DNA from 2 places in the Hyphomonas atlantica corrig. genome. Region 2 is predicted to be linked to the other one. Evidence: predicted binding sites of a transcription regulator. Region 2 holds the regulator's gene; the other holds the start of a gene.
What was found. Region 2 encodes HrcA, which represses chaperone genes, less so after heat shock. Its sites were predicted from a motif close to GTTAGCANTCNNCNNNGNNGANTGCTAAC; they were not measured.
Positions count from the first base shown of each region.

Region 1: the regulator HrcA is predicted to act here: its motif matches at 5,357-5,385, upstream of groES (co-chaperone GroES).

Region 1 covers NZ_CP051254.1:2,311,647-2,327,836, reverse strand. The annotation lists gene HF931_RS11295 (DUF58 domain-containing protein) at 1-1,255, shown strand, start outside; gene HF931_RS11290 (stage II sporulation protein M) at 1,252-2,253, shown strand; gene HF931_RS11285 (RDD family protein) at 2,250-3,194, shown strand; gene HF931_RS11280 (DUF3137 domain-containing protein) at 3,200-4,345, opposite strand; gene HF931_RS11275 (GGDEF domain-containing protein) at 4,392-5,144, opposite strand; gene groES (co-chaperone GroES) at 5,457-5,747, shown strand; gene groL (chaperonin GroEL) at 5,800-7,449, shown strand; gene HF931_RS11260 (acyl-CoA synthetase) at 7,632-9,221, shown strand; gene HF931_RS11255 (DUF2474 domain-containing protein) at 9,211-9,360, opposite strand; gene cydB (cytochrome d ubiquinol oxidase subunit II) at 9,350-10,405, opposite strand; gene HF931_RS11245 (cytochrome ubiquinol oxidase subunit I) at 10,415-11,833, opposite strand; gene HF931_RS11240 (PaaI family thioesterase) at 11,938-12,210, opposite strand; gene HF931_RS11235 (DUF192 domain-containing protein) at 12,362-12,817, opposite strand; gene HF931_RS11230 (cold-shock protein) at 12,870-13,394, opposite strand; gene HF931_RS11225 (hypothetical protein) at 13,824-14,609, shown strand; gene HF931_RS11220 (TetR/AcrR family transcriptional regulator) at 15,362-16,190, opposite strand, start outside.
Region 2 covers NZ_CP051254.1:496,014-512,203, reverse strand. The annotation lists gene dnaK (molecular chaperone DnaK) at 1-578, opposite strand, end outside; gene HF931_RS02510 (DUF2061 domain-containing protein) at 883-1,095, shown strand; gene HF931_RS02505 (SMP-30/gluconolactonase/LRE family protein) at 1,174-2,019, shown strand; gene HF931_RS02500 (nucleotide exchange factor GrpE) at 2,016-2,624, opposite strand; gene hrcA (heat-inducible transcriptional repressor HrcA) at 2,621-3,712, opposite strand; gene HF931_RS02490 (formate--tetrahydrofolate ligase) at 3,776-5,446, opposite strand; gene rph (ribonuclease PH) at 5,537-6,262, shown strand; gene HF931_RS02480 (group III truncated hemoglobin) at 6,259-6,687, opposite strand; gene HF931_RS02475 (CreA family protein) at 6,745-7,242, opposite strand; gene HF931_RS02470 (C40 family peptidase) at 7,286-7,672, opposite strand; gene HF931_RS02465 (helix-turn-helix domain-containing protein) at 7,673-7,912, opposite strand; gene HF931_RS02460 (DUF2975 domain-containing protein) at 7,924-8,445, opposite strand; gene rdgB (RdgB/HAM1 family non-canonical purine NTP pyrophosphatase) at 8,586-9,188, shown strand; gene hemW (radical SAM family heme chaperone HemW) at 9,185-10,357, shown strand; gene HF931_RS02445 (thymidine kinase) at 10,346-10,948, opposite strand; gene ggt (gamma-glutamyltransferase) at 10,954-12,774, opposite strand; gene HF931_RS02435 (P1 family peptidase) at 12,855-13,835, shown strand; tRNA gene HF931_RS02430 (tRNA-Arg) at 14,003-14,079, shown strand; gene HF931_RS02425 (hypothetical protein) at 14,199-15,488, shown strand; gene HF931_RS02420 (BCCT family transporter) at 15,508-16,190, opposite strand, start outside.

The DNA.
Region 1 (16,190 bases), 1.8 Mb from region 2:
GGCAATTGCCCTGTTGCGCCCGGAATGGTGGATCGTCTGCGCTGGATGGATCGGCGCTATCTCCGGCCTGATGCTGATCGACGCCGTCATGTCAGCTTCCTTGCGTGCATTCCGGGTCGAGATCGAGTCGCCACCGCTCCTTTATGTTGGCGGGAGTGACCCTGCCGATCTTTCGCTGACGTTCGAGAGTGGCGCACTGCCAAGGCGGATCGAAGTCCTGCTGGAGGTAAACGAGTTTCTCCAGACCATTCCGCCTGCCGGGTTACGCGGATGGCAGGGGCGAACCCGCGCATACTCCCTGCCCTTGACACCGACGCGGCGAGGAATGGCACAGCTCGTCAAACTCTGGAGCCGATGGACAGGCCCACTAGGCCTGATCCAGAAACGGCATGTTCATCCCCTTGAACGGGATATCCCCATTACGCCCAACATCCGCTGGGTAAAGGATGAAGCCATCCGGATTTATTCGCGGGACGCTGAATTTGGGATCAAGACACAGTTTGAACGCGGCGACGGGAGTGAGTTTGACGCCCTTCGCGAATTTACCACCGGCATGGACCGCCGAGCGATAGACTGGAAGCATTCCGCGCGACACAGGCATCTTCTGGCCAAGGAGTTCAGGACGGAACGAAATCACAACATTGTCTTCGCCTTTGATACCGGGCGCCTGATGAGCGAACCGCTCGGCGGGGTTCCAAAGATTGATCGCGCCATAAATGCCGGTTTGCTGCTCTCATTCGTTTCATTGCGAAATGGCGACCGGACGATGGTGTACGGATTTGATGCCAAGCCCGGACTTATGAGTGGTTTCATGACAGGCCAGCGGAGTTTTACCAAAGCCCAAGACCTGACCGCTCAACTGGACTACTCGACCGAGGAAGCCAACTTCACCCTCGCGCTCTCTTCCCTCGCCAGCAAACTCGAACGGCGCAGCCTGATCATCATCTTCTCGGATTTTGTCGACACCATCTCCGCCGAACTCATGCTGGAAAACATCCGGCGCCTGACCGACCGGCACCTCGTTGTCTTTGCGACATTCGAAGATCAAGCCCTGTCCGATATGGTGGATGCACCTCCCAACACGATCAATGATGTGACCCGCGCAGTGATCGCCGACACACTGATGGCCGAACGGGATACGGTGCTGCTTCGACTTCAGCGAATGGGTGTTCAGGTCATAGAGAGCAAGCCCGAAGCCTTTGGACCGGAGCTCATCTCGCGCTACCTGCAGATCAAGCAGAGGGACATGCTATGAGTGACCTTCTCAAATCGTATCGGTTCCGCGAAGAACGTGAAGCGGACTGGCGCAAGCTCGACCTGATTCTAACACGCGCAGAGAATTCCGGCGTAAAGGCGCTGACGGATGACGAAATGACCGCGCTGCCACGGCTGTATCGTCAGGCGGTCTCTTCGCTGTCTGTCGCGCGATCCATATCCCTGGATCAGAATGTGACGGCCTATCTCGAAAGCCTCTGCACACGGGCCTACTTCTTTGTATACGGCGCCCGCACTTCCATCGGCGAACGCATGATGGATTTTCTAAGGCGGGACTGGCCAAGCTGCGTGGCCTCCGCTGTTGGCCCTACACTTCTGGCTGCCCTGTTCCTGTTTGGAGGTTGGGCGCTGGCATTCTTTCTCTGTATGCAAGACATGGAATGGTTTTGGACCTTTCACGGCCAAAGCTTCTTCGACGGCCGAAATCCGGACGCGACCGTCGAATATCTGCGATCAACTATTTATACGGAGGAAGGAGAGATCAATGATGGTCAACTGACATCTTTCTCCAGCTACCTCTTCAACAACAATGCCCAGATTGCCCTGTTCGCCTTCGCCTTGGGATTCGCGTTCGGCATCCCGACAGCATGGCTCCTTGTCTACAATGGCGTGATGATGGGATCGCTGCATGCTGTCTTCTGGCAGAAGGGCCTTGGCTATGAATTTACCGGCTGGCTGATGATCCACGGCACAACAGAACTGTTTGCCATCGTCCTTGCGGGCGCAGCCGGATTTGTGATTGGCGGCGCTGTCGCGTTTCCCGGACAACTCACTCGCCTGAACTCCGCCCGGCGGGCAGGACAGAAGGCCGCGACGATGGCGATGGGCTGCGTCATCATGCTGATCATTGCTGCCTTGCTTGAAGGGTTTGGTCGCCAATTGATCAACAGTGACGTGATCCGTTACATTGTTGCGTTCAGCATACTTGGCCTGTGGTTCTCGTATTTCTACCTGCCGCGAAAGGTGGAAACTGCATGAACTCCACGGTCCCCCACACACATGGCAAGGTCAGCGCGGCAGACGTGAATGCCGCTCGATTGCGGCGCGCCAGACTGCAGGAGCAAATTCGTCGGTCAAAGCTGGAACGACGGCTCGTCACACCTGAAGGCGCAGCGATACATCTGAAGCTGGCAACCGCTTCCGAACGCGCCGGCGCGTTCATGATTGACGTCGCAATTCAGTGGGCGATCGTTATTGCCACTGCCCTGGGGCTGAGCTTCGCGATGATGGCCATGGATTCCGGCAGTGCAAATGTGGCCTGGGCGGTATGGCTCGTCTTCTATTTCTTCGTACGCAACTTTTACTACATCTTCTTCGAACTCGGCGCGAAAGCCGCGACGCCGGGCAAACGCGCGCTGGGTATTCGAGTAACGTCTCGAAGCGGAGGACGACTGACCGCCAACTCAGTCCTCGCAAGAAACTTCATCCGCGAAATCGAGGTCGGCTTGCCATTTCAGTTCCTGATGATGGGGGGTGACCGTGTTAGCGGCTGGATGGCGTTGCTGGGACTTGTCTGGTCCGGCATTTTCCTCCTGTTTCCCATCTTCAACAAAGACAAGATGAGAGTGGGTGACCTGATCGCGGGAACGTGGGTCATTCGCTCGCCAAAAACAAAATTGATGGGCGACATCTCATCGTCCGCTGCTACGACAACTCAGGATCGGTTTGCCTTCACACCGCAACAGGCGGATGCGTACGGTATCCACGAACTACATGTTCTGGAGGATGTGCTTCGCCAGTCGACGCAGGACGTCAAAGCACAAGTCGCGCTGCGTATCCGCGCGAAGATCGGCTGGCGCGCTCAGCCCGGCGAAACAGACATCGCCTTTCTTGAAGCGTACTACGCTGCGCTGAGACGACGGCTCGAACAGCGCATGATCTTCGGGGACCGCAAGACCGACAAGTTCGATACGCGGTGATGGGCTTAAAGCCGCCCGCGAACCCAGTCCCGGGTCAGGAAGCCATCTATCAGATCACATACCAGACCCAACTCGACCAATGCAGATGCATACCGGCGCGGATCCACCAACGTCTGGAAGATTGAACCCGCTTCAAACTGATCGTCCGCTTCAAGCGCGAGCGTCATATGCCCATCCTCGAAAACGCCGCGCAGCTTTCCGCCTGAGAAGTGCCGCTCCAGGGCAATCAGGCGCTCCATGCGATCAGGTGACAAGAGTGCCCGCGCCTCAACCTGGTCTGTGGAATAGACGGTGAATGCGTCTTCCAATTCCCTGGAAATCAGATCCACACGCTTCAGGTCACCCGCATCGCGACCGCGCTTCCACCAACCGGACCGTGCCATCACAGTCCGCCCCAGAAAACGCTCCGGATACTCCACATGAGCCAGAATGCCCTGAAAAACGGTCGTGCTGTTTTTCCCGCCGGTTTCGAGGCGAGCCTCAACCAGCACGAACTTCGCGCCGGCCCTTTCCCCTGAAATCATATCCTCGAACTTGCGCCGCGAATGGCTAGGTAGCAGTTTTGCTGCCTTGAGAACTTCGTAGGCTGGGGTGGGCGCCTCGATGCCATTGCCGGACCCCGTGGAGATCATGCCGAATGGCGTTGGGACAGTCTTTCCCGAACCGGCGGAATAGGCCGCACTCAGCTCCGTCGCGCGCTGCATCAGAGACCGAAAGTCTTCAACGCCTGAAAGATCTGGATGCAAAGTATCGTAAGAGAAGCCAAACGGTTCACATGCGGCAGCGAGAACCAATTGCTTGGTCTGGGACTTCATCGTGAAAACCCTGATCCAGGCGGGACCGGACACGACCGCCGCGAACAGGATGATCACAAACATGATGCCCGGAAACATCATGTTGAATGACATCAGGGAAGAAATGGCGAGAAGAATGGCGACAAAAATCGGCAATCCCGCGCCGATACACGACCGCGTGATCGCAGTTCGAATGGCTTCCTTGCGATCAGACTCGCGGCGCGCGAGCTCCGGCCTCAAGACATCTGACCAGACTTTCGGCACATGGGCGAACTCAGGCCGCTTTGCAGACAACACCTCCAAAGACGGTGCGCCTACCAAAGCATCACTCAGCTTTTGTGGATTGAACCCCGACATGCCGCTCCCCCTAATCTGATCGACCCCGGTCCCGTCCGGGATGCCATCAGGCGGCCAGCGTCAACTCTCGCGAGGCTGTCACGCAATTTCGCCCATTGGCCTTGGATTTATACAAGGCTGAATCGGCCAGTTCGAGCATTTCGTCAAAGTCCGAATTTGGCGGCAGAATGGTCAGGCCGAAACTGGCCGTCACACTAACCGGCTGCCCATCAACGATCATCACATGGTTTTCAATCGAGGACCGAAGACGCTCACAAACGCTATGAGCCTGCTCAGCGTCGACATTACTTAGCAGGATGACGAATTCCTCACCTCCCCAGCGTCCAAGCTTGTCGAAAGGACCGCGCAGTTCGGAATATGCCACCGCGGCAATCTCGCGGAGAACCCTGTCCCCAGCGGCGTGCCCGTGCCGATCGTTGACCGCCTTGAAGTAATCAATGTCAAACAACGCAACGGCTGCGGTCATTTCTGTCCGCCCCATACGGGCCATTTCCTCGCAAGCGAACTGTTTGAAGAATTTTCGGTTCAGCAAACCGGTGAGAGCGTCTGTAGACGCCATGTCTTCGAGGGTTCGCTGGTAGATGCGCATCTTGTATTCGTGTTGTGCTGCAATTGCTGCAGTTGGGACCGCCACGCAGGCCGCAATGAACAGATTTGCCACGATAAATTTATGAGGATCGGTCGGAAAGCCCATCGAATAAACAATCACGGAAAACGTGAAACAGAGGCAAAGCGCCGTGATCGCCACAAAGGCGAAAAAGGTCAGCGATTCGACCAGATCCTCTAGTTTACCCTGCACATCCTGTCTCCCGGTTATGGGGATGTTGTCGCACAGGAGTTATATTTTACCGTCAATCTGCCGAGATATTTTCTGGCATTGCCATTCATATTTTGGAAAGAAGCTATCTTACCAATCTCATAAGCCGCTTTGCACGAAGCGTGCGATCCTTACAAAAATTTCGCAATGACGAACTTGACGCTGCCCCAGCGCCCTCTTAACTGCCCACCATCGTTAGCAGTCAGTAGGGGTGAGTGCTAAACCTCCCTGAATGTTCCTGCTCGCGAGCTAAATTCAATTGAACTCGTCAAAGAGACAAGAGGGCTAAATCCAATGAAACTTCGTCCCCTGCACGACCGTGTCGTCGTGCGCCGCGTCAAGGAAGAAGAGAAAACCAAAGGCGGGATCATCATTCCTGACACCGCCAAGGAAAAGCCGCAGGAAGGCGAAATCGTTGCTGTCGGCAACGGTGCCATTGGCGACGACAACGAGCGCGTTGCACTCGACGTCAAAGTCGGCGATCGCGTTCTCTTCGGCAAATGGTCCGGCACGGAAGTGACCGTCGACGGCGAAGAGCTGCTCATCATGAAAGAAAGCGACATCATGGGTGTGCTGGAGAGCTAAGCTCGCGCCCGTCGCATTTCATCAGACAGAATTCTCAAAGAGGTAATCAACAATGTCAGCCAAACACGTAGTTTTCGGCGCAGAAGCACGCGAGCGCATGCTGAAAGGCGTAGATACGCTTGCCAATGCTGTGAAGGTAACGCTCGGCCCGAAAGGCCGTAACGTCGTTATCGAAAAATCCTTCGGCGCTCCGCGCACCACGAAGGACGGCGTCACCGTGGCAAAAGAGATCGAGCTTGAAGACAAGCTGGAGAACATGGGCGCGCAAATGCTGCGCGAAGTCGCTTCCAAGGCAAACGACGTTGCTGGTGACGGTACAACGACTGCAACCGTTCTTGCTCAGGCCATCGTTCGCGAAGGTATGAAGCGCGTTGCCGCCGGCATGAACCCAATGGATCTGAAGCGCGGTATCGACAAGGCCGTGACGGAAGTCCTCAGCGACCTGGCTCACCACTCCAAGAAAGTGAAGTCCAACGACGAGATCGCCCAAGTTGGCACGATCTCCGCGAACGGCGACACCGAAGTCGGTGGCATGATCGCTGAAGCCATGGCGAAAGTCGGCAATGAAGGCGTCATCACAGTTGAAGAAGCCAAGTCGTTGGAAACCGAACTGGATGTCGTTGAAGGCATGCAGTTCGACCGCGGCTACCTGTCCCCGTACTTCATCACGAACCCTGACAAGATGATCGCGGAACTCGAAGATCCGTTCATCCTGCTTCACGAGAGCAAACTGTCCTCTCTGCAGCCAATGCTGCCGATCCTGGAAAGCGTTGTTCAGAGCCAGAAGCCGCTGCTCATCATCGCCGAAGACGTCGATGGCGAAGCATTGGCAACCCTGGTGGTCAACAAGCTGCGTGGCGGCCTGAAAATCGCAGCAGTCAAAGCACCTGGCTTCGGCGATCGCCGCAAAGCCATGCTGCAAGACATCGCAGTTCTCACCGGCGGTCAGGTCATCTCCGAAGACCTGGGCATCAAGCTCGAGAACGTCTCCATGGACATGCTCGGCACCGCAAAGCGCGTTTCGATCTCCAAGGACGACACGACCATCGTTGATGGCGCTGGCGCGAAGAAAGACCTTGAAGCTCGCGTTTCCCAGATCCGCAAGCAGATCGAAGACACCTCGTCCGACTACGATCGTGAGAAGCTCCAGGAGCGTCTGGCGAAACTGGCTGGCGGCGTTGCTGTCATCAAGGTTGGCGGTGCAACCGAAGTAGAAGTGAAAGAGCGTAAGGACCGCGTCGACGACGCGCTGAACGCAACACGCGCTGCTGTTGAAGAAGGCATCGTCCCAGGCGGCGGCACGGCACTCCTGTCCGCTGCTGGCAACATTGACGTCAAAGGCGCCAATGATGACGAGCAAGCCGGTATCGACATCGTTCGCAAGGCTCTGGAAGCTCCGGTTCGCCAGATCGCCGAGAACGCCGGTGTCGAAGGTTCGGTCGTTGTTGATCAGATCCGCCGCGGCAAGGGCAAAGGCTTCGGCTTCAACGCCCAGACCGAAGAATATGGCGACCTGGTCGGCATGGGTGTGATCGATCCGGTGAAAGTTGTTCGCTCTGCCCTGCAGAACGCAGCATCTGTCGCTGGCCTGCTGATCACCACCGAAGCCTCGATCGCAGAAGCACCGAAGAAAGAATCCGCTGGCGGCGGCATGCCCGACATGGGCGGCGGCATGGGCGGAATGGGTGGCATGGGCTTCTAAGCCCAACTGTCCCAGCCAAATTGCGAGAGGCAGCACTTCGGTGCTGCCTCTTTTTTTGAACCCGAGATCTTGAACGCACGCCGATTTAACTTCTCTGCCCCCGCGGCAACCTCCTAGACTTGCAAAAAAACAAACTGGGAGAAAACGCCGTGACGGCTGCAGAGGAACTGAATTTCGGAGACATGCTTGACGTGGTTGGGGATCTCCTCGGCCCGGAAGACCTGGCCCTGGCGCATGGAAGCCGCCGTATCTACTGGCCGGAATTCACGGCGCGCTCCAATCGACTGGCGCGCAATCTACGTGCAATAGGTGTGGAAACCGGGGACAAGGCTGGCTTCTATCTGCGCAACCAGCCAGAATACACCGAAGCCCTCGCCGCGAGCTTCAAGGCGCGCTTTACCCATGTAAACGTCAACTACCGCTACCTCGCTGACGAACTTTTCTACATTTTCGACAATTCAGACTCTGCCGTCGTTTTCTACGACGCTCAGTTTCTTGACCAAGTCGAGCTCGTCCGCGGGCGTCTTCCGAAGGTGAAAGTCTGGGTTCAGATCGGCGACGGGGACATCCCGGATTGGGCTGAGGATTACGAACGTCTCGCTACGGAGGGCGACCCCTCGCCGCTCGGCATTGAGAGGTCTGCTGACGACCTCTTCTTCCTTTATACCGGCGGCACGACCGGCATGCCCAAAGGCGTGATGTGGTCACAATCGGTTTGGAGGCAAGCCGCCAGGGAAGGCGCGGAAAAGGCGGGACTCCCCTACCCGTCGACACTGGACGAATTCAAGATGGCGGTCGAATTGATGGGGCGCACCGCCCGCCAGGTTCCCGCCTGTCCTCTGATGCATGGGACGGGCCTCTTTACCGCGATGGGAGCGTTCCTGGCTGGCGGTGCCATCATTACACTGGAACAGAATACCAGCTTTGACCCCGAGAACCTCTGGGACACGGTCGACGAACATGGCGTCACCAGCATGGCCATCGTGGGCGACGCGTTTGGCAAGCCGATGCTGAAAGCTCTCGATGAAAATCCGGGGCGTTGGGATGTCAGCTCCGTACAGACCATTGTTTCATCGGGCGTGATGTGGAGCGCTGAAGTCAAGCAGGGCCTGCTCAAGCACATGCCTCAGGCCGCAATGATGGACAGTTTCGGCTCATCGGAAGCTGTTGGGTTTGGATCCTCTACGACTACAGCCGAAGGCGGCACGCAAACATCGAAATTCGAAATTGGCCCGAACTGCAAAGTGTTCTCCGAAGATGATCGAGAAGTCGTCCCCGGCAGCGGAGAAGCCGGCATTATCGCGCGCGGTGGTGCCGTGCCGCTCGGCTATTACAAGGACGAAGAAAAAACCGCCAAGACGTTCAAGACGATCAATGGCATGCGCTACGCCATTCCGGGTGACTGGTGCACCGTGGAGGCAGATGGCACGATCACACTGCTCGGTCGGGGGTCGAATTGCATCAACACCGCAGGCGAGAAAGTGTATCCCGAAGAGGTCGAGGAGGCCCTGAAAGAGCACAAAGCGGTGAAAGACGCACTCGTCGTGGGCATACCCGACGACAAATGGGGCAACGCCGTCACGGCCGTCGTCGCTACAGACGCGGACGTCAGCGAGGATGAGTTGCGTGAATTCGTGCAAAGTCGCATTGCGCGTTACAAGGCGCCAAAGTCTATTCTGTTCAAGGATGATCTGGGACGTGCACCCAACGGCAAGGCAGACTATAAATCCATCAAGGCGTATGCCCTCGCCCAGCTTGGCGTCAGCCAATGAGCAGGAAACCTCTCAGCGTGTAGGCCACGACCGCCACGACGAGCATGGACACAAAGGCGATACCTACGAACCAGAGGAGCCGCTTCGCAAGAGGCGGCTCCTCTCCGTTTTCTTCCGGACGAACAGGCTCAATGCGCATGATACCCGTCCCCTGGTTTCACCTTGCCCCAGAAAAGGCTGTAAACATATGCCGTGTACGCCAAAATAATGGGTAGCATCACCAAAGCGCCAACAAGCATGAGCATCAGCGCATTGTTGCGGGCCGCTGCCTCCCAGATCGACACCTCGTAAGGCACAATAAACGGATAGAGGCTGACGCCCAACCCGATATAGCCGCTCAGGAAAATGCCCGCAGCCAGCAAGAACGGCCGCCAATCCGGCGCACCGCCCACCTTTTTCTGCTTCATGGACAGGTCCCGCCACAACCACAGCACCAAAGCCATTCCTGCCAGTGGCACCGGAGCCAGCGGCAAGAAGCGCGCCGGGTTGATTTCCGTCATGGAAAAGCCCCAGCGGTCTCCGATCGACGGGTCTACGGACAATGTTGCAAAACTCACCGCGAGAAAACAGATCGCCACACCGGCGAGCGCCATCCGCCCCCATTTGCGGGCTTTGGCCTGTAGCGCGCCTTCAGTTTTGAGCACGAGCCAGCAGGCCCCCAGCAGCATATAGCCGATCACAACCGATATGCCCGTGAGCAGGGAAAATGGAGTCAGCCAGTCGAATGCACCGCCAGCGAACGCGCCACCCTCGACCTGAATGCCCTGAACCATTCCGCCCAGCATGATGCCTTGAGAGAACGCAGCGGTGAACGAGCCGCCATAAAAAGCTCCATTCCAGAACAATCGCGTAGGTCGCCGCACCGCCTTGTGCCGAAACTCAAAGGCGACTCCGCGGAAGATCAAGGCCGCAAGCATGATCAACACCGGCAAATAAAAAGCAGGCATGATGATGGCATACGCAGTCGGGAAGGCCGCGAAGAGACCGCCACCTCCAATGATCAGCCAGGTTTCATTGCCGTCCCAGACAGGCTCAACCGTCGCCGTCATCATATTGCGTTCTTCTTCAGACTCCGCGACCGCCGTGAACATGCCGACGCCAAGATCAAATCCATCCAGCAGCACATACATCATGACACCTACCGCGAGGATCAGGGCCCAGATAAGGGGAAGGTCTATAGCCATGTCTGCCTCCTATTCCGCCGCAACGATATCGTCGGATGTTTCTGCCTTGTCGTCGACCGCGCCCATCGGCGATCCAGGCGGGCGACGCTCCCGGCGCGCGGGATCGGGCGGGGTATCGTCGAAGCCTCGCGTGGCAATGCGCGCCATGTAGACGACGCCAGCCGTGAAGATGATCGCATAGACAATCATGAATACGAGCAGCGACGTTGCCACCTGCCCGGCGGAAACTGGCGACAAACTATCAACCGTCCGCAAGTGACCGTAGACAGTGTAAGGCTGGCGCCCCACCTCAGCCGTGATCCATCCTGTCACCACCGCGATAAACCCGAGCGCCCCTGCCGGAACCGCTGTAATATGAAACAAGCCAGGCTGGTCGATCTTCTTGCGCCACCAGAGGAAGCTCCCCCACAGGCCCATCGCCAGCATGCCAAGTCCGGCCGCGACCATGATGCGGAATGCGTAGAACACCAGCCAGAGCGGAGGACGCTCCGACTCCGGGAAATGATCCATACCGTGCAATTCTTCGCCATCTTCGAGACCTGGGAAAAGGAAAGGGCTAGTGCCCGGCACAGTGATACCCGCATGCCCGCATTCGGAATCGTCCGGCCAGGCAATAAGCACAGTGCCCTGCACTTCCTTCGTCTCGCACCAGCCTTCAACGACGGCAATCTTCGCGGGCTGATGCTTATGCGCGACCTCGCCAGACCAGTGGCCCACCATGATCTGAATGGGCAATAGTACAGCCAGCGTCCCCGAGGCCATGCGGATCTGCCATTTGGTCGGCTCGGTGATACGACCCTTGATGACCTGCCAGGCACCCGCCGCAAGGATTACTGCCGCAGTTGTCGTATAGGCGGCAAGCAGCATGTGAGAGAAGCGGCTAGGCAGGCTTGGATTGAAGATCGCCTCAATCCAGCTGGTCGCATAGAAATTGCCAGTCTCCGGATCAATCGCGAATCCTGCCGGCGTCTGCATCCAGCTATTGGCTGCCAAAATCCAGAAGGCCGAAATCGTCGTACCAATCGCAACGGCAAGCGTGGCGACAAAATGCAACTTTCGACCGACCTTCTGCCAACCGAACAGCATGACGCCGAGAAATGTTGCCTCCAGAAAGAACGCCGTCAGCACTTCATAGGCCAGCATGGGGCCCATGACACTGCCGGTGATCTCCGAAAACAGGCTCCAATTCGTTCCGAACTGGTAACTCATCACCACGCCGGACACGACGCCCATGGCAAAGGCCAGGGCGAAAATCTTTACCCAGTGCAGGTAAAGCCGCTTGAACACTTCCTTGCCCGTTTTCAGCCAAAGGCCTTCACAAACAGCAAGGAACGCAGCGAGCCCGATCGTGAAGGCTGGAAAGAGAATGTGAAACGCGACAACAAATGCGAACTGAAGTCGCGATAACAAGAGTGCGTCAAATTCCATGAACCTGCTCCGTCTGGTATATGAGCGTTCTCTAAATTACTTCGTCGGAATCTCCAAGCTGTCGAGCTGACGCGCGCCGGTCTGACGCAGCGACACAATGACGTTCAGGATTTGCGGCGCAGCGTCCTGAAGATCGCGTCGGCACGGGCAGCAATCCCACCATCCGCCTTGATCAGTTGCGCCGTCACATGAACCATATCGCCATCGACCAGTGTCACCTCGGGGTGTGCCTCCAGCCAGGTTCCTTCGCGGACAATGTCCATGAACTCCATGGTGAGCTTCAGCGTGACGGACATTTTTCCTGTTACACTCCACACGGCCCATGCCAGCGCGCTGTCCGAAAATGAACAAGTCATCCCGCCATGTAGAAAGCCCATGCCATTGCAGTGACGGTCGAGCACCCACATGCCTGTGCGCAAATCACCCTCCGCAGAAGCGCGGAAGGTGGGACCGTTATGCAGGGTGAATTTCCCGCGGGAGGGCGTAGGCGCAAATCCCGGCGGCGGAGGTCTCAGCGGCTCAGCCGTTTCACTCACTCAGATTTCCGAAGATTTCATGCTGGACCACGTCACCTGGCTCGATACCGAGTTCAGCAGCCCGCCCACCTGCAAGCTCCAATACGCCCTTCACCGGGACTCCCGGATTGATGCGGCGGAGCGAGCCCGGCACGGTGTCGCGCGCGATCGCCAACACTTTCCCATCCGTATCAAGGAACAGCATGTCGAGTGAGATGAGCGTATTCTTCATCCACATGTTTGCTTCGCGGGGCTGACCAAAATCGAACAGCATGCCTGCGTCCGCCGCAAGTTCGGTGCGGTCCATCAGGCCTGTCGTGATCTCTTCAGGATCGTTGGCCAATTCGACCGTGAAGGTGTGAACCTCGTCACCCGACTGGATGGAAAGCGGGCCGGTCTCTAGCTGGGCGATCGCCGCCGGCAGGAAGATAATGAGCGATGCGATCGCAGAAGCAAAGAAACGTAGCATGCGTTGTGTTTAGACGGCTGCCAGCGACGCGGCAAGCGCTGTTGGCTGCTGCTTACGCGCGTTTAATATGGCTGACATGCTCGCCCTTGGAACCGGTGTCGATGCAGACTTCCAGTATTGTTCCAGGCTCGACGTCCTCGTATCCCGCTTTCCGCAGGACCACGGCATGTACAAAGATATCGGTATCGTCGCCGTCGCGCTGGACAAAACCGTATCCGCGCGTGCGATTGAACCATTTCAACGTGACTGACTCATACGCACGCTCCAGTCCCTGCTCCTTGGCAACTGACGCGCGCGGACGTTCCATTTCGATAATGTTTGCGGTTTGCCAGCCACGCTCACCCTTCACAGCATCACAAACAATGCGCGCGCCTTCATCGGCAAAGCTCTCGCCATACCCCCGCAAGCACGTGACATGCAGCATGACATCACCCGTCAGGCCAGCATCGGACGTCGACTCCGCCACGATGAATCCATAGCCCTTGGCGCTATCGAACCATTTGACACGACCGATGACTCGCACGACCTGTTCCATCGGCGAATCTTCTGATTCTTGTTTGGCGGCAAAATTCGTCATCAACCCATATTCCCCACTCACGCAACCTAAAATGTGTTAACACACTTGTCACGCGATCTTCACACCTGCGCACGGCATTAAGCAGCCCTGCAAAAGGCATAGCCCGTCAATGTGGAGAGAAGGTGGCAGTCCCTAGGGGAAGAACTAAACACTCAACTCCACACCCTTGTTATCATAGAATTTTATTATATTTCAACATGTTATCTTACGAGGCGCGTTGATAGGCGTGTTGAAAATGCGCCCTGCCTTCAATGAAACCGACCGCAAAAGCTTCAAACAAAACTTATCATCTTTTTGTGCGCAAGGCTTTGCCCGCCAAGATGGAAATGTTATAATTAGGGGTCGCCTGAGACGACAAAATCTCTCCCAAAACAAAGTAACCCGCCCTTGGTGGCGATGCAGAATTTTATGCACGCGTCGATATTTAATATGAGACTCAAACGGAAAGAGGCTTGGAAGGATTATATCGACTCATTGTCCCCCTTCGCAGCCACAACAATTCAACCAAACCTGAAATTGGATTCTATCGATAAGGGTGAATTAGCGACGGAAAAGAACATCGACCACCTCAAGTCGGAGATATGGAATCTTTCTCGAAAGCTCGATGAATTTTACTTCAGGACGAAGGGGGCCGTTGAGAGAATTTCCAAAACTGATCGATTCGACGCTTTTGGCGTTATAGAAAAACCAGGTGTGAATCCTCACGTGCATCTCGCGTGGTTTCTACGTAGCCAAGTGGAACGGGAAAGACGCCAAAATGGCAATCTACCAGTTCTCTTACCCTGCGGTTTCCCAACCAAGGAAGTCTTCGACCCCATGGTCTTTGAACCTTATCAAAAGGCCAACCGCTTGTGTGTATTGTTGCAGTGCTTCAACCGTTCGCATCGGGAGATGAATGAAGAGGACCGGGAGTTCCTGGATTCCTTCCGCAAAGATCGGTTTAATTGCGCCTTCCCGGATCCAATTCCGGGAAACGCTATTTGCGATTGGTCCGCACGCGGCTGGAGTGTTCACACGTGCTCTATCGAGGGGGACGGTTGGTCTCGATACATAGCAAAAGAGCTAGGCCCGGAAGAAGCCTCACGTCAGGTTTTCTTCCTGAGCGATGGTTTCAGCTCACGACAGCGGCTCCAGCCCACCCGATACCATACTCGCGACTGGAAAACTGGAGCGCATATGCTGGATCTTGATAAGCCCCTGAAGCCACGCCAATAAAAATTCTCTATGCCTGCGCGGTCAGGTACTTTGATGTCGCAGCAAGAGAGGTCGTTATACATGCTGCTGTCCTCTGCAGGTCAGTAATGGCGAAGCTATGCCTAAATCAAAGGAAATCCACCACCCAGACAACCTACTGGACGCGATGGGTGCGTGATCTGAAGCGAACGAAGTGAGCAAAGAGCCGCACCCATCGCCGTCTCAGATTAGTAACGTGCACGCACGACTTTCCTGCACGATCTGAAGCAACTGTTGGAGTTGTATTGACTGAGTTTTCTGCTCGCAAAAAACTGGAAATGCCTCGAATTCCCAATCACCGAATCTAACACCCCATATTCAGTGAGGATATCTACTCTAATGCTCTTGGAGACGAAGTCTTAGAGTTTCACCGGATCCTTCACCGGGGTGCGTCGGCATTTTTCGGGAGGTGGCAACAAACTACCCATACTCGCCCAGATTCTGGCTCCCCAGAAATGCAAACGTTGAAAGCCGTCACCACCTGTGCACTCGAAATGGTAGACTGTTGGAATCCCCAAACAGGTAGACCACCTCAGTGGGACAGACCTTGTCGAACCGTGAAACTCTAGCAGTAGTCAATCTGACATGGGCGCTAAATCCGCTAGCCCAATTGGCACGCGGCCTGCCTTTGGTACATCCGCTCGACACATCGCAATCGAGTGAGGCCTCCGGCTGAAGAACTTCTACGATAGATTCGCGGCACGCACCGCCCCACTTCGAAATTCTCCCATTCCCTAAGATCGAATGCCGGAGATCATGAGCTGCGTCATCTGATCTGCAATGCTTTTCACTGACATATCCACCCGGTCTCCACGCCACTTCTGAATCCAATAGAATGCACCAGCCGAGACATTCACGATTTCTGGCGTATGGGTTCTGATAAGACCTGCTTTGTCGGCCTGAACTAGCGATTTGGTCATCTTGAGCGAGATTTGACGGGCTCGATTGAGGTAATGCGTCGGCAACCTCATCAAACCAGGCTGCAGGATCAACGGAGGCGACACAGATGCCTGAGCCTGACAATTCAAATGGAACACAATGAGCATGATCTGGAGGGGATCGTCGCCATTCTTCTCTGCAGCTTCGATGATCATTTCATAGTGTTGGAAGGCACGCTCATGACATTGCTGGATCAAGTCAGCCTTGTCCTTGAAATGATGATACACAACCCCTTTGCTGGCGCCGACTGCCTCCGCGATCGTGTCGGTCGAGACGCCATCCAGCCCGCGACGATTGAACAGCAAGGAGGCCGCTTCGATCAACTGCTGCTGTCGAAGTCGATTTGCATCTGACTTCTCGAAAACATTGTAGTGTTGATGGGTGAGTTGGGCGTAGTCGAGATGGCAGACAAAATCCGGGTGGGGCCGGCTGCACAGTCCATCCAGAAAAATGTCCTGTATTGCGCGGGCCGCCTCCGCCCGCCTGTCATGGGCAGCGCTCTCGTGCTCGTTCAGCCAACCGATCCAGAGCCGGGACCAATTCAACATGCCGAACAGTGCATACGAAGCAAGCTCCGGGTCCAATCGCCGAAACACGCCTTCCTTCCGGCCCGAATTCAGGATC
Region 2 (16,190 bases):
TAAACCGCGATGGTCTTGGACTGGTCGCCCTTGTCGAGACCATAGGCGAGTGCGGCCGCGGTCGGCTCGTTGATGATGCGCAGCACTTCGAGGCCGGCAATCTTGCCTGCGTCTTTCGTAGCCTGGCGCTGGGCGTCGTTGAAGTAAGCCGGAACGGTAATGACCGCTTGGGTAACTTCACTGCCCAGATAGGCTTCTGCGGTTTCTTTCATCTTAGTCAGGATGAAGGCAGAGATTTCCTGCGGGGCGTAGTCTTTGTCGTGGCCTTTCACCCATGCGTCGCCAGATGGGCCTTTGACGATCTCAAAAGGAGAAATCGCCTTGTCCTTCTGCGCGGTCGGATCGTCGAACTGACGACCGATCAAGCGCTTGATGGCGTAGAAGGTGAAATCCGGGTTGGTCACGGCCTGACGCCGGGCTGGCATGCCGATCAGGCGTTCGCCACCTTCTGTAAAGGCGACAACGGATGGAGTTGTGCGCTGGCCTTCAGCGTTTTCGATCACCTTTGCCTGCCCGCCTTCCATGACGGCGACACAGGAGTTGGTCGTACCAAGGTCAATACCAATGATTTTGCTCATGTTGCATCTCTCTTTTTATCAAGCCGCCACGGGCCGTGTTCTGTTGCGGTCTGCTCAGCAGCCCCGGACAGCCAGTGGCTCTCTCCAAGGGTTCAAATGAGGTGGCGGAAGCGGTTTTAATCCGCGCGCCGGTTCGACTTGCGATATGGGAAGGGTTTAGCGCGTCTCAAGGGGGGAACAATACGTAGCTGTACAGGTTTTTGGCGCTTCACTGCGATAGGTAACCTCTATGGCAGGGAGTTCATCAATTTATTTGATAATGGTTCTCACTCGCACTATCTCTATTGGTGTGAAAGGAAATTCCATGCCCCGCCAACTGATCAAGACGCTGACTTATAGCCTGATGCACCTCACCGTGGCTGTTGCCGTGGCATTCGCCCTGACGCGCAACTGGCACGCCGCTCTTGCCATTGGCTTGATTGAGCCTGCCGTGCAGACAATCGCCTATACTTTCCATGAGCGTTTATGGGAGCGTTTGCCGCTCCGCCGGACACCTGAGGCCGAACCAGTGGTTTGATACAGGCTCGGAAAAGCTGGACGCATCGGCAGCCCCCTTGGCATAGTGGCGAAAACACATGCCGGGGAGGCTTCAAATATGTTCCGTTCGCTCGTAATCTCATCCTCATCCATTGTTCTTGCGGCTTGCGCGGCAACCGTGACCGAAACGGTTGCGGAGCCTGTAGCGGTCGCCAGCATCGAACAGGTCTGGGTGTCTGAAGGCTTTGAAAGCCCCGAAGGCGCGGCCGAAGCGCCGAACGGTGGATACTTCATCTCCAATGTGGTCGGGGAGGGGCGCGACAAGGACGGTAATGGATACATCGCCCATATTGGTCCAGACGGCTCCATCATTGAGCAACATTGGGCGGCGAAGCTGGACGCGCCCAAGGGTATGGCCGTTCTCGACGGCGTGCTGCATGCGACCGATATAGACTCGGTCGTGTCGTTTGACATCGCCAACGGCAAGCGGCTCGGCAAGGTGCGAATCGAGGGCGCCCAATTCCTCAATGATGCGACAGAATGGGGCGGGTCGATCTATGTCTCTGACTCCGGCGATGCGGCAATTTACAAGATAGTGGACGGCGCAGCTGAGCTTTGGCTGCAGGACGAGCGGCTGGCAGGCGTAAACGGCCTGCTCGGCGATGGTGAGCGGATGCTGGTCTCCACCATGACGACCGGCAGCCTGTATAGCGTGACCGCAGACGGCGAACTGACAGAGATTGCCAACGGAATGGAGAATGCCGACGGGATCGGGCTGGTGCCCGGCGGTGGCTATCTCGTGTCATCCTGGCCGGGGCAGATCCACTATGTCGGCGAGGATGGCGCGGTAACCACCCTGTTTGACGAGCCGGTCTCGCAGAACGATCTGACCGTGATCGGCGACGCCGTCATCGTGCCGAACTGGCGGCAGAACACGGTCACGATGTGGAAGGTGCGGCGCTAGTTCGCCGCGCCGGCACTGACGGCCACCATGGCGGCGCGCAGGGTGCGCTCGCCGATTTTCCAACCGGGCTGGAAGCAGGAGGCGATGGTGCCATTCGGCTGGTCGGACGGAATGTTCGCGACCGCCTGGTGCTGGTTCGGATCGAATGTGTCGCCAGGGAGGGCAGCAATCACCGTAACGCCATGCCGGGCGAGGGCTGTGTGCAGCTCCTTTTCCGTCATCTCGATGCCTTCGAACAGGTTTCGGCCAGGCTCTGACAGCGCTGCGCGGTCTTCTTCAGACAGGGCCGTCAATGCGCGGGAAAGATTGTCAGACACGCTCAGAAGGTCGCCCGCAAATTTCTCGATTGCGTAGATGCGTGCGTCTGCCACCTGACGCTCAGCGCGCTTGCGCGTGTTCTCGAGATCAGCCAGCGTGCGCAGCAATTGTTCGCGCAATTCCTCTTTCTCGATTTCCAGTTTCTGGACCGGATCCATCTCTTCTTCTGGCGCCGCTTCTTCGGCAGGCGCAGACTTGAGGATATCGTCCGCGGCGGCTTTCAGCTCTGCCTTGGATGCGTTGGAATCGATCTCAGCGGTTTCGCTGTTCTTGGGTTCGTCGCTCATCCTTGCGTATCCTTCTTGCGGCGGGCGGAGAGGATTTGCCCCACCACTTTCGCCGTATAATCCACCATGGGTATGACGCGGGCATAGTTCAGCCGGGTCGGGCCAATCACGCCAAGCGCGCCGATAACCTGTTTTTCGCCTCCCATATAGGGAGCCACAATCACACTTGAACCCGACAGCGGGAAAAGCTGGTTCTCCGCGCCGATGAACAGACGCACGCCGTCCGCTTCCCGGGTTGTGTCCAGGATATCAAGCAGGCTTTGCTGGCGTTCAAGTTCATTGAACAGCTGTCGCACCCGGTCGAGGTCCTCGGCGGCCTGTGCATCCTCCAGTAGGTTGGCGCGTCCGCGAACGATCAGCGACCGTCCCCGGCCTGGCGCATCCCCGCCCCATTGGGCAAGCCCCTGTTCTACGAGAGACGAGGCCGCCTGATCCAGCGCGGCGCGGCGGTTACGCAATTCGTCGCGAATATCGTTCGCAACTTCGGACAAGGTGCGTCCCCGCACGCGCGTGGAGAGGTAGTTTCCGGCCTCCATTAATGTGGTTGATGGCAAGCCTTCCGGCACTTCCACGATCCGGTTTTCGACATCGCCATCTTCGGTCACGATGACGCATAAGGCTTCGCGCCCGCCCAGGGGAACGAACTCAGCGTGTCGCACAACGGCGTCCCGGGTAGGGGAGGACACCAGTCCTGCACCGCCGGTGAGGCCGGAAAGAATGTTCGAGGCCTCGCCCATGACCGCCTCGATATCGGTACCGGCCGATTTCAACCGATCATCAATTTCCATTCGGTCGCCGCGGCTCGGCTCCCCGATCTCAAGGAAGCCGTCTACGAACAGGCGCAAGCCCGTATGCGTGGGCGCACGCCCCGCCGAGATATGGGGTGACTCAAGCAGCCCAAGCTCGGTCAGATCGGCCATCACATTGCGGATCGATGCGGGTGACAGCGCTATCCCGCCCTTTGACAAAGTGCGGGAGCCGACTGGCTCGCCTGTGGTCAGATAGCCTTCGACGATTTCCCGGAAAATGTCGCGAGAGCGCTGGTCGAGGCGCTGCAACAGGGATTGCGTGTCGAGAGGCGGGATCATGTTTTATTGATTAGGCGCGGCCCGGCCTCTGTTCAATAGGCATCGCGCCGCGACGAGCTTGTTTCAGGAGAGGTTCTGGATAAGGCCCAAATGGTCCAGATGCATGTCTTCGGCGGCGGGGCGACGAGGCAGGCCGGGCATGGTGACGAGGTCGCCGCAGATGCCGACCACAAACCCTGCGCCAGCCGAGAGGCGCACTTCCCGCAGTTGCAGGGCATGGCCTTCAGGCGCGCCAACAAGCTTCGCATCGCTTGAAAAGCTGTAAGGTGTTTTCGCCATGCAAACCGGAAAGTTGCCGTACCCATCCTGTTCCCAGCGTTCCAGTTGCTTGTGAACTGAGGCGGGCGCATCGACATGGCTTGCGCGATAGATGCGCTTGGCCACGGTTTCGATCTTTTCGAACAGGGGCATATCGGATGGGTAGAGGGGTTGAAAGTCGATTGGCGTGTCGCTGGCGATCCGGGTGACTTTCCGGGCGAGGTCTTCTGCGCCATGACCGCCTTCGGCCCAGTGTGTACAAATCGACACCTGGACGCCTCGCTCTGCACAATAGGCTTCGATGGCGGCGATTTCCCGAGATGTATCCGACGTGAACCGGTTGATCGCTACGACGACCGGAACATTGAACTGCTTCAGATTTTCGATGTGCCGGCCAAGGTTTGCGAGGCCTCTCTCCAGCGCATCGTAGCTCACCGTTCCGGCATCTTCCTTGGAAATGCCGCCATGCATTTTCAGCGCGCGCACCGTGGCAACAAGGACTGCCGCACTTGGCATCAATCCGGCTTGGCGACATTTGATATTGAAGAATTTCTCGGCGCCCAGATCTGCGCCAAAGCCTGCTTCGGTGATCACATAATCTGCCATCTTGAGCGCAGCTTTCGTGGCGATCACGCTGCTGCAACCATGCGCAATGTTCGCAAACGGTCCGCCATGCACAAGAGCCGGATTGCCCTCCAGCGTCTGGACCAGGTTTGGCAGCATTGCGTCTTTCAACAGCGCCATCATCGCGCCAACGGCTTTCATGTCCTTGGCCGTTACAGGAATGCGGCCACGGCGATACCCGATCACCATGCGCTCCAATCGTTCCTGAAGGTCATGCGCATCCCTGGCCAGGCAGAGGATCGCCATGATCTCCGATGCGACCGTGATATCGAAGCCGGTTTCCATGGGTGTGCCGTTGGGGCTGCCGCCCAGGCCGGTCACGACATTGCGCAGGTTGCGATCATTCATGTCCATGACGCGTCGCCAGGTGATCCGCGTTGGTTCCAGACCGCTGTCTCCGCCCCAGTGCACATGATTGTCGATCATTGCAGCGAGCAGATTGTGAGCGGACGTGATGGCGTGGAAATCACCGGTGAAATGCAAATTGATATCTTCCATCGGAACCACTTGGGCTTGTCCGCCGCCCGTCGCACCGCCCTTCATCCCGAAGCAGGGGCCAAGAGACGGTTCGCGCAAGCAGAGCAGAGTGCGTTCACCAATCCGGTTCATCGCATCGGTCAGGCCGACGCTGGTGGTTGTCTTGCCTTCGCCAGCCGGTGTCGGGTTGATCGCTGTAACGAGGATCAGCTTGCCGTCGGATTTGGCTTTCAGGGAAGATAGATGGCCGGGCGCGATCTTCGCCTTGTCATGGCCATAGGGGATGATGTCGGCAGCATCGATCTGAAGCGCGTCGGCAAGCTCACTCATCGGGCGTTTCTTCGCGCTTCTGGCGATCTCGATATCTGTCGGCATATGTCCCCCTGATCGTCTCTAAACGTGTTCCCGGTGTAGACAGGCGCGGCAAAACCCGCAATCAGGCTCGGCAGAAAAGAGGATTTCGCCATGAGCACGCTAATTCGGCCTTCCGGTCGCGCCTTCGACCAGCTTCGTGACGTTTCGCTGGAGACCAATGTCACCCGTTATGCGGAGGGCTCCTGCCTGGCGAAGTTCGGCAACACCCATGTATTGTGCACTGCCAGTTGGGAAAAGAGCGTGCCGCCTTGGCTCAAAGGGCAGGGCAAGGGCTGGGTCACCGGCGAGTATGGCATGCTGCCGCGCGCCACCCATACGCGTGGTCGCCGGGAGGCTGCTTCGGGAAAACAGTCTGGTCGAACGCAAGAGATCCAGCGCCTGATCGGCCGTTCGCTGCGGTCAGTTTGCGATCTGTCCGCGCTGGGTGAGAACCAGATCACGATTGATTGTGACGTGCTTCAGGCCGATGGCGGCACTCGCACGGCGTCGATCACTGGCGGCTTTGTCGCGCTTGCAATGGCATGCCGTTACCTGAAGGCGGAAGGCGTGATCTCAGCCGACCCGATTACCAAGCAGGCTGCCGCGATTTCAGTCGGCGTGTATCAGGACCACCCGGTGCTGGATGTTGATTACCCGGAAGATTCGCGCGGCGAAGCAGACATGAATGTCGTGATGAGTTCGGATGGCGGCTTCATTGAAGTGCAGGGCACGGGTGAAGAACGCCCAATGACCCGCGCTGAGCTCGACGAAATGCTCCGCCTTGCTGAAAAGGGATGTATGGAACTGTTTGAAGCGCAGCGCGCGGCGCTCGGCTAAAGGCCAAGCTCGAACATCCCAAGCTGAAAGCTGCGGGCAATTCGGTTGGCGCGTTCCATGAAGTAGTCGATCGTCTCTGCAGAGTCGCTCAGCTCTTCGAGCGTTAGTCGAAACAGGGCAAGCCAGATGTTGAAATGGGCGGGCGTAACGCCCGTCAATTTTATATGCGCCGGGAACGGCTTTCCGGAGTAGCGTCCTGTATTCATGGCGACGGACGACCAGAAATCCTTCATTGTCGCCAAGTGGGGCGTCCAATGGTCACCGATCTCCGTTTCGAAGACCGGGCCGAGCAGGGGGTGGGCACGTACCCGCGTGTAGAAATTCTCGACCAGGTCAGAAATGAAGGCTTCGTCGATGCCCAAGCGGGCCGCATTTTCCTGGATTTCGCGGCGGCGGTCTTCAGCGGATCGAATTCGTACGGTCATGGCAGACCAAATGGGCAGCCTGCTGAGGCGTGTCCATAGGTAGAAGTCCTTGGTCGGTCAGTTTGCCGATGCGGGCTTGCCGTTCTGCCAGGTCACGTCCCGTCCGAACAGCGGTACGGTCGATAGGCTCATCTTGGCGGATCCGTCCACGATCTTGCGGCTATAGGAGACATACATCAGGCTGTCGGAGTCGGCATCATAGATGCGGCGCACAGCGAGTTGTTTGAAGATCAGGCTCTGGTTCTGATCGAAGACTTCCTCGCCCGATTTGTCGAGATCGATCCGTCCGATGCGAATTGGTCCTGACTGCAGGCAGGAAATGGAGGAATTGGACGGGTTCTCAAACCAGTTTCCCTTTCCCAGCCGGTCCCACACGCCGCGATCAAAGAAGGATAGATGGCAGACCACGCCTTCGATTTTCGGGTCAGTCAATTGCTTGATCTTGATCTCATTGCCGAGCCAGTCATTCTTGAACTCGCCAACTTCCTTGTCGCCTCCACAGGCGGCGATTGGCAGGGCGAGCGCGAGCAGGGCGAGAGAAAGTTTCCGCTTCATGAGACATGCTACGCCGCCCGGAGGCATGCGTTCCCGAACTGGATCAGTAAAACTTGCGCCGAGCCGACAACATGTCGCCGAGCGCGCGAACCGTTGCGGCGCCGATCTGCATCGGTGTCGGCTTGCGGCGGTGGGCGTGGCGGACAAGATGACCGCAATTGGAGCCGAAGAGATCATAGTCCCGCCCCAGCTGCCTGCGGGCGCGGTTTTCGACGAGATGCGCGTCGAGCGAGCTGTAGCGGCGGTGTCGCCGTATGTCGCGCCCTGTCGCGAATTCTTCAGGGGTTTGCTCAATCACGCCGTCATGAAGACGCGAATTGCTGATGATGGTTCCGCGCGACGTGACAACGCCATAATGTGACAAGACCACACCAAACCGCACCGACACGACGTCGCCTGGCTCGAATGGGAGTTTGTCGCGATAGCTCATCTACTCGGCCGCCACCTGTTCATGGTCGGCTGAATCCTCGTCATCAAAAACGAGCAAATCTCCCGGCTGGCATTCCAGCTCACGACAGAGGGCTTCCAATGTCGAAAAGCGCACGGCCTTGGCCTTGCCGGTTTTCAGAATGGACAAATTGGCGAGTGTCACGCCCACACGCTCTGACAGTTCGGTCAGGGACATGCGACGATCCAGAAGCACACGGTCGAGGGTCACGCGAATGGACATTTCCTGTGCTCCTATATGGTCATCTTCTCTTCATCGCGAAGGCGGGTGCCCTCCCGGAAGACTTGGGAAAGAATGAAGAGCGCCGCAACCGATGCCCATGCGATAAGGTCGAAGGAAAGCTGTATTCTCGTGCCGTCAACGACCAGGCCGACCACGATGGCGATGGCATAGCGCAGCAGTTGCGTCACGGCGATGGCGATGGCGATCCGGGTCAATCTGACGGCATTTTCCGGAACAAACGGGTCGCCTGCTGTCAGGGTTGCCAGAATTTTGCGCAATTCGAGACATACGAAAATCACGGCAACCACAACGACGAGCGCGCCGAGCAGGCCAGCGCTCAATTCCTGCAGCGTTATGTCGTGGTCGTCGATCTTGATGGCGCCGATACTGATGGGGGTGCCCGACAGTATTGAGATCAATTCTACCCCGCCGGCCAGAATGACGATTGCGCCGATCAAGGCAGTCATCCACATGACAATCGTCACCAGTACGGTCATGACCGCTGCCATGGAGTTTCCCGCATTTGTGCTCATGTGTCTCTGTTTACCTTCCGGCGATTGTTGACATGATGCTCGAGGATGAAGTTGCTCGAGGCGGTGGGCTTACCGAATAACGATATATACATTTATGTCAAAAGCAAGAATAGGGCCATTACAGAATGGGTGAAAATAAAATGATTCGAAGGCTTTCGCCCGGTCGACTGGTCGCAGCGACCCATAACAAGGGTAAGGTCTCCGAGCTTAAGGATTTGTTCGAGCCGCTAGGATTTGATGTCGTCTCCGCCATCGAGCTGGACCTTCCTGAGCCGGAAGAGACCGAAGCCACCTTTGCCGGAAATGCGATCCTGAAGGCGCGTGCGGCTGCTGAAGCCACCGGCGCACCGGCGCTTTCCGATGATTCCGGGCTCGCCGTGACAGCTTTGGGCGGCGCGCCGGGTATCTATTCTGCTCGCTGGGCAGGTGAGCCGCGCGACTTCGGAAAGGCGATGGAGAAAGTGCAGCGGGAGCTGGATGAGATTGGCGCAGTGGACCGGTCAGCCAAGTTTGTCTGCGCGCTGGCCGTTGTATGGCCTGATGGTCATGCGGAAGTCTATGAGGGCGAAGTGCATGGTGAATTGACCTGGCCGCCGCGCGGGGACAAGGGCTTTGGATATGATCCGGTCTTTGTGGCCAAGGGCGAAACCATCACGTTCGGTGAAATGGATCCGGACCGGAAGCATGCCATGAGCCATCGTGCAAATGCCGTTGCCAAGCTGAAGGCGGCTTTGCTGGCATGAGCGAGGGGGCACCCCCTTTCGGTCCAGAATATGGATTTGGAATCTACATTCATTGGCCGTACTGTGCGAAAGTCTGTCCCTACTGCGACTTTAATGTGTATGCAGCCAAGGATCGAGATCCGACCTCTTTGTTGGAAGCGATCAAGAAAGACCTTCAGATCCATCGGCCCAGACTGCCTGAGCATGGCCGAGCGGGCAGTCTCTACTTCGGGGGAGGGACGCCCTCCCTGCTGAAGCCGACTGAAATCGCCGGATTGGTGCGCGCGGCTGAAGAGAGTTTCGGGCTGGAGGCGGATGCCGAGATCACGCTGGAGGCAAATCCTAACGACATCCTGCGGATGGATTTGCAGGGTGTGAAGGCTGCCGGGGTCAACCGGCTCTCTCTTGGGGTCCAGTCACTTCGCGATGACGCGCTTGCATTTCTTGGGCGTGACCATGATGGCAGTGCGGCGCGCATTGCCATGAGCCGCGCTTTGGATGTGTTTTCAAATACATCCGTTGATTTGATTTATGCGCGACCTGGACAGTTGGCGGAGGAGTGGCAATCAGAACTCAGTGATGTTCTCGCTTTCGGTGCACCGCATATTTCCTTGTACGAACTCACCATTGAGGAGCGCACGGCCTTTGGAAAAGCGGCGGCACGTGGCGAGCTGTTGCCAATGGAAGATGATGATCAGGCGGACCTTTATGAACTTACACAGGAAATCCTGACCTCTGCGGGTCTGCCGGGCTATGAGGTTTCGAACCATGCGTGGGCGGATGAGTTCCGGTCACGGCACAATATGACATATTGGAATGGAGGCGACTGGATTGGCGTGGGGCCAGGGGCGCATGGGCGGCTCAGTGTTGGCGGGAACCGCTACGCATCCGAGGCTGAGCGCCGACCGGAGGCCTATATCGCAAATGTGCAGGCACTCGCTTCCGGATGGTCTGACGCATCAAAACTGTACCCGCTGGACAATGCACGGGAATTGCTCGCCATGGGATTGCGTTCCGAGATGGGAATTGACCGGACCCGGATCGAGACGGTCTCGGGCCGCGCGCTGCCACAGGACAAGATCGATGTCTTTGTCGAAGAGGGATGGATGCGCGAAGAAGGCGCGCGCATCGCCCTGACGCCGAAGGGACGCCTGCTGGCTGATGCGCTTACAGCAGAGCTATCCCCCTGAGGGCAATTTGGGTGGGAAGCGGCCCATGCGCTCTTCCCAATGCCGCCGACACAAGGAGAGATAGGTCGCTTTTGCGATGCTGACTTGTTCTCCCTCGGTCAGGGCTTCCCCATCAGGGCCGAGCCGGATGACCATTGTCGCCTTGCGTCCGCACTCGCAGATTGTCCGGATTTCCCGCAAGGAATCGGCGATGGCAAGTAGCGCTGCAGAACCTTCGAACAACTCCCCCTGAAAATCTGTCCGGAGGCCGTAGGCCAGGACGGGCAGGTTCAGATGATCCGCTGCCCTGGCCAATTGCCAGACCTGCTCCTTGGACAGGAACTGTGCTTCATCGACAAACACGGCGCTGAGGGCGTGGGTGTCGAGTTCATCCGCGATCAGGCCAAAAATGTCAGTGTCCTTATCATACAGGACTGCGTCAGCTCCGATGCCGATGCGAGACGAGATGTGCCCGTCCTCATCATCCTTGTAGAGCGCAGATGTCAGGAGCAGGACTTCCATTCCTCGCTCCCGATAATTGTAGGCTGCTTGCAGCAGGATCGTCGACTTGCCCGCATTCATGGCGGCATAGGAAAAGTAGAGCTTTGCCATCAGGGCTATTCCAGCGCTTTGGCAATACCTTCGCGGCGCGGATCTGCCCCGCCCTCAAGGCCAGCTTCGCGGACGATGATCACGTGAAGGCCGGAGTTTTCTCCTTCGCGCTCTTCAACATTGTAGCCGAGTTCCCGCAGCGCATCCGCGGCCTCCATACCGCCGGGGCGGTCAATTTCCACGCCAACCGTGTCACCGCGCGCGATGATGTTCGGCAGGTCGATCGCTTCCTGGGCTGACTTTCCCCACTCCAGCACACCGACCAGTGTCTTCGATACATACGCCACAATGGAGTTCCCCCCAGGCGACCCGGTGACCATGAACAAGTCTCCTGCCGGATCAAAGACGATCGTTGGCGACATGGAACTGCGCGGGCGTTTTTTCGGGCCGGGGGCGTTGGCGACAGGTTTGGTGCCCTTGGTGGGCTGCCGAGAGAAATCGGTCAGTTCATTGTTCAGCATGAAGCCTTTCACCATAATAGAGGAGCCAAACGCAGCCTCGACTGTCGCCGTCATGGAAACCGCATTTCCGTCCGCATCCACAATCGAGACATGCGTGGTGCCCGGACCATGTTCTGTTGCATCTTCACCCCATAGCGGGCGGACAGGATCCCGGCCGAGCGCGAGGCCAGGGTCGCCCGGATGGGTCGTCGCGTCGGGTGCAAATGCTTCCTTGGCGCGCACGCGCAGATAGGCTGGATTGATCAAGTCCGTTGCCGGAACGGTGACAAAATCAGAATCGGCGACATAGTGGTCGCGGTCCGCATAGGCGAGGCGCTGGGCGTCAATGAAGGCCTTGAGGTAATTCTCTTCCGTCATATCGGCTTCTTCGGTTGGCTCCAGAAGGTCATAGAGCCCCATGATCATGTTTTGCGTCACGCCGCCGGAAGAGGGGGGCGGTGCAGAGCAAATCCGATAGCCGTCAGCGCGGTCACCGCAGAGTGCTGGGCGGATCTTCACGCTGTAGTCGGCAAGGTCTTCAAGGCTCATGGCGCCAGGATTGGCGTCACTGTTGACGGCGTCCACAATCGCTTGCGCGATTTCGCCCTCGTAAAAAGCGGATGGGCCGGATTCCGCAATTGCTGACAGCGTGGCGGCATAGTCCGGATTGGTGCGGATGAAGCCAACCGGCAGGGGCTCGCCATTCGGATAGAAATAATCTGCCGATGCGGGCAGGTCGTCCAGTCTCACAGCACCCCGCAGGCGTGGATTCGCCAGAAGGCCGGCAAGGCGCGGCGAGACCTCGAACCCATCTTCCGCCAGTTTGATGGCGGGCTGGAACAGAGTTGCCCAATCAAGCTTGCCTGCAGCCTGATGCGAGGTTTTGTAGAGGGCGATCTGGCCGGGAACGCCGACAGCTTTCCCGGATTGCCACGCTTCAAGGAAACCAAGCGGCTTGCCATCCTTCATGAAATGGTTCGGTGTCGTGGAGGCAGGCGCAACTTCGCGTCCATCGAACACGGTGATCTCATCGGCGTCGCGATCATAATAGACCATGAAGGCGCCGCCGCCGATGCCTGAGCTTTGAGGCTCCACCAGGCCTAGAACGGCATGCACCGCAATTGCGGCGTCGATCGCGCTGCCGCCCTGACGCAGCATTTCAAGGCCAGCCTCCACGGCGCGGGGATCTGCTGCGGCGACCATCGCGCCCTTCGTCCAGGCGTCGACCTCTGCTTCGGTAGCAATCGCGTCCGTTTCCGACGTTGCCGTTTGCTGAGCTGCATCTGCGGCGCGACGGGCTTCTTCAGTCGCGTTGAATGGGCGGTCGTCCCCCGGTGCGCAGCTGGCGAGCGCCATGCAGGTGAGAAGGATCGGCAAACGTCTCATAAGGTGCCCCTTTGGCTTGGCGAGTGTTGCGGCTGACCTTATGAAACATGGCTCACAAGGGAAAGGCAGGGCGACAGCGTATGGCAAAACCAGGCGCAAGAAACACCATTACTGACGTGCCCGGCTTCAAGGTCGGTCAGACCGAAGACACGAAGGTGCGCACCGGAGTCAGTGTCATCGTGCCGGACGCGCCAGCCATCGCGGCCGTTGCCGTGTCCGGTGGAGGGCCCGGCACGCGCGAGACGGACCTCTTGTCTGCGGGCATGCTGGTCGATGGAATCGACGCCATCTGTCTGTCTGGCGGCAGCGCCTTTGGGCTCGCTGCAGCGGATGGCGTTGCGTCGGGATTGAAGCAGGAGGGGCGGGGCTTTGCGCTCGTACCGCTAACGGGTGTGCCGCGCACGCCGATCGTGCCCGCGGCCATCTTGTACGACTTGGCGAATGGGGGCGACAAATCCTGGGGAGATGTTTCCCCCTACGCCGCGCTGGGACTGGGAGCCTATAGAGCGCGTGGGCTGGGCGTTGAGCTTGGTCAGGCAGGTGCTGGCTTTGGCGCCAAGGCAGGCGCATTTGCAGGAGGCACAGGCTCTGCCAGCATCGTGACACATGACGGCATTACGGTCGGCGCGTTGGCAGGCGTGAACTGTTTTGGATCTGTCTTTATGCCCGGCACGGACGCCTATTGGGCCTGGCCCTACGAGATTGATGGGGAGTTCGGCGGCAAGCGACCACCTGAAGACTATGCGGCCGATGCAGAGGATTGGGGCGCTGCGAAGGCCAACCCTGCACTTGGGCAGAATACGACCATCGCCTGTATTGCAACAGATGTGGCGCTGACGGCCAGCGAAGCGAAGCGCGTGGCGCAGATGGCCCTGTCCGGCTTCTCACGGGCCATTCGGCCTGTGTTTGCGCCATTCGATGGCGATGCCCTGTTTGTCATGTCATCTGCAAAGGTGGAATCGGGTGAAGAGCGCGCGATTCTTGTCGCACGAATTGGCGAATTGGCGGCGTCAACACTGTCGCGTGCCATCGCCAGAGGCGTGCATGAGGCCAATCGCTGACTGTATCGTGTGAAGCAGGTGGCGAGATTTTGTCGTCATTTGTCGCGCAATGTCTATTGGCCGCATGAGGCCTCAGATGGGGCACTGCACAGGAATGACAGTTGGATGGCAAACAGGCTTGCATCCCCCGATTCCTCGCTGTATGTGTCCGCCTTCAATAAAGGCAGGCACCCGTAGCTCAGCTGGATAGAGCACCAGACTACGAATCTGGGGGTCGGGCGTTCGAATCGCTCCGGGTGTGCCATTATTCTTTTCCACGCACTTCGAAACTTTCATTTCCGGTTTTTCCGGGCGGTCGGGTTGACCCTGTTCGCGCGGGCGTTGAACAATGAGAGCGCATTCAGTTTAAGTGTGGGGACTCTTATGCGTTCGTTTTTTGTCGCGGCTGGAATGGCCGTGGTCGCCAGCCTGTTGCCAGCCGCCCATGCGCAGGACATTCCAATGGCCGGATGGACGGTCAAAGTCTCCCCCAACAGCGTTTATCTCACACGGCCTGACCTGCCGGGGATCAATATCGGCATCGTCAGCGATGTCCGGCCGGACCTGACACAGCAAGAGAAGTTTGAATATGTGAAAGGCTTTTTCGCCGGGCGGGCCGCGTGTCCATCCTTGGCGAGTGCGGAGACTGTAACTTCGTTTGCAGGCTTTTCCGCGAAGAGTGGCGGACCTGTTGCCCGGTGCACCCTCATCTCAATGGGGCATTGGGAGGAGGGCGGACTGCAAAGTGCGCTGATCCTCGATGAGCTTGTGGAGGAGAACAAGATTTTGGGCGGCGTGCCGGCCGGCCCAACGGCGATGAGTGTCACCGCGCTGTCCGAAAAGATTCAGCAGGAGGTCACGGAGTATCTGATGGGTCGCCATCAGGTCGCCGAAGCGGGCATGACGGCCGATCAGGTGCGGGCCGCCATGAGCGCGCAGGGGCTGGCAAAGCGTGTTTCGCCGGACCGCAAGCCGGTCGGCATGGTGCGCATGATCGATAGCAGCGGCTTCGACTCGGTCAGCTTTGCGGGCAAGGAAGACACCCAGACCCTGTTGCTGTTCGCAAAACGTCCGCAGGATTTTGCGGCGAGCGCCGTCACCTGCATGAATTGGGACGCAGCACTGTTTGACCCTTACTATTATGAGTCGCCATGGAAGGTCGCGCTCGGATGCGACCGGTACTTCTGGCGCGGCTCCGTCGATGACTTGGATTTGAAAGACCTCGACGCTCGCATGGACTGGTCCGGTGCGTCTCTCAAGCTCGGAAAGTTCACCTTCAGGAAGGCCGAGACATACCGGAAGTTCGCGAGAGGCGCGGCGCTGGACGTGCGGGTCGGCATCGGCCGTTCTCATTTCGACGATGTGCTGGCCGGCAATCGCTCGCTTTCTGAAATGCAGCCCCGGGACATCCTTTTCCTGCCGGATGGTCGGTTCATGGCCGGGCACGTGCGCGCATCATCTCTAGCAGGTGGTGGCACAGAGGGGCCCGTTGCGGGACAATACTATTTCGATGGTCATGTTGTGACCCTGCTGCTGGACAGCGGTGAGGTTGTGTACGGACATGCCGGCTGGTTCCCCGGCGCGGGGTCTTCGGACCTCGACCACAAGGCCGTCGTGAACATCAATGGCTGGGTCTATACCAGCTATTGCCGGGACGAGTGGGACAATTGCTGAGCGATCCGCGACCGCGGTCTCAGAGCCCTGCGGCGTCGCCCTGGTTCATGCTGCGATATTCATCCCGCATGCCGATATAGAGACTGAGGCAGCAGGTCAGCAGGATCAATGTAAAGGGCAGGGCAGCGGTGATCGTGCCAGCCTGAAGTGACTGAAGAACATCCGTCCCGCCGCCATACAACAGGGCAGACGCGGTCAACCCAATCAGGCACGCCCAGAAGACGCGTTGCCGCCGGGGAGAATCCGTCTTGCCTCCGCTGGTAATCGTGTCGACGACGAGTGCCCCGGAATCTGCAGATGTCACGATGAACACGACCAGCAGCATGATGGCTGCCGTTGAAGTGATCGCGGACGCCGGCAGGTCAGCCAGCATCTGGAACAGGACGAGAGAAGCGCTGCTCATCCCTTCGCCAAGCTCTCCAGTGCCGGATTTGAACTGGGCGATGGCTGTCTTGCCGAAGGCTGTGAACCAGATAACGCCGATTGTTACCGGAGCGAACAACACAACCGCGAAGTATTCACGGACAGTGCGCCCTTTCGAAATACGGGCAATGAACATGCCGACAAAAGGTGACCAGGAAATCCACCACGCCCAATAGAAGATCGTCCAATCATGGAACCAGGCGATGTCCGGCCTGCGTACCCAATTCGTCAAGGCGGGCATATCTGTGATGTAGGCCAGGAGGTTCTGACCCATGCCTG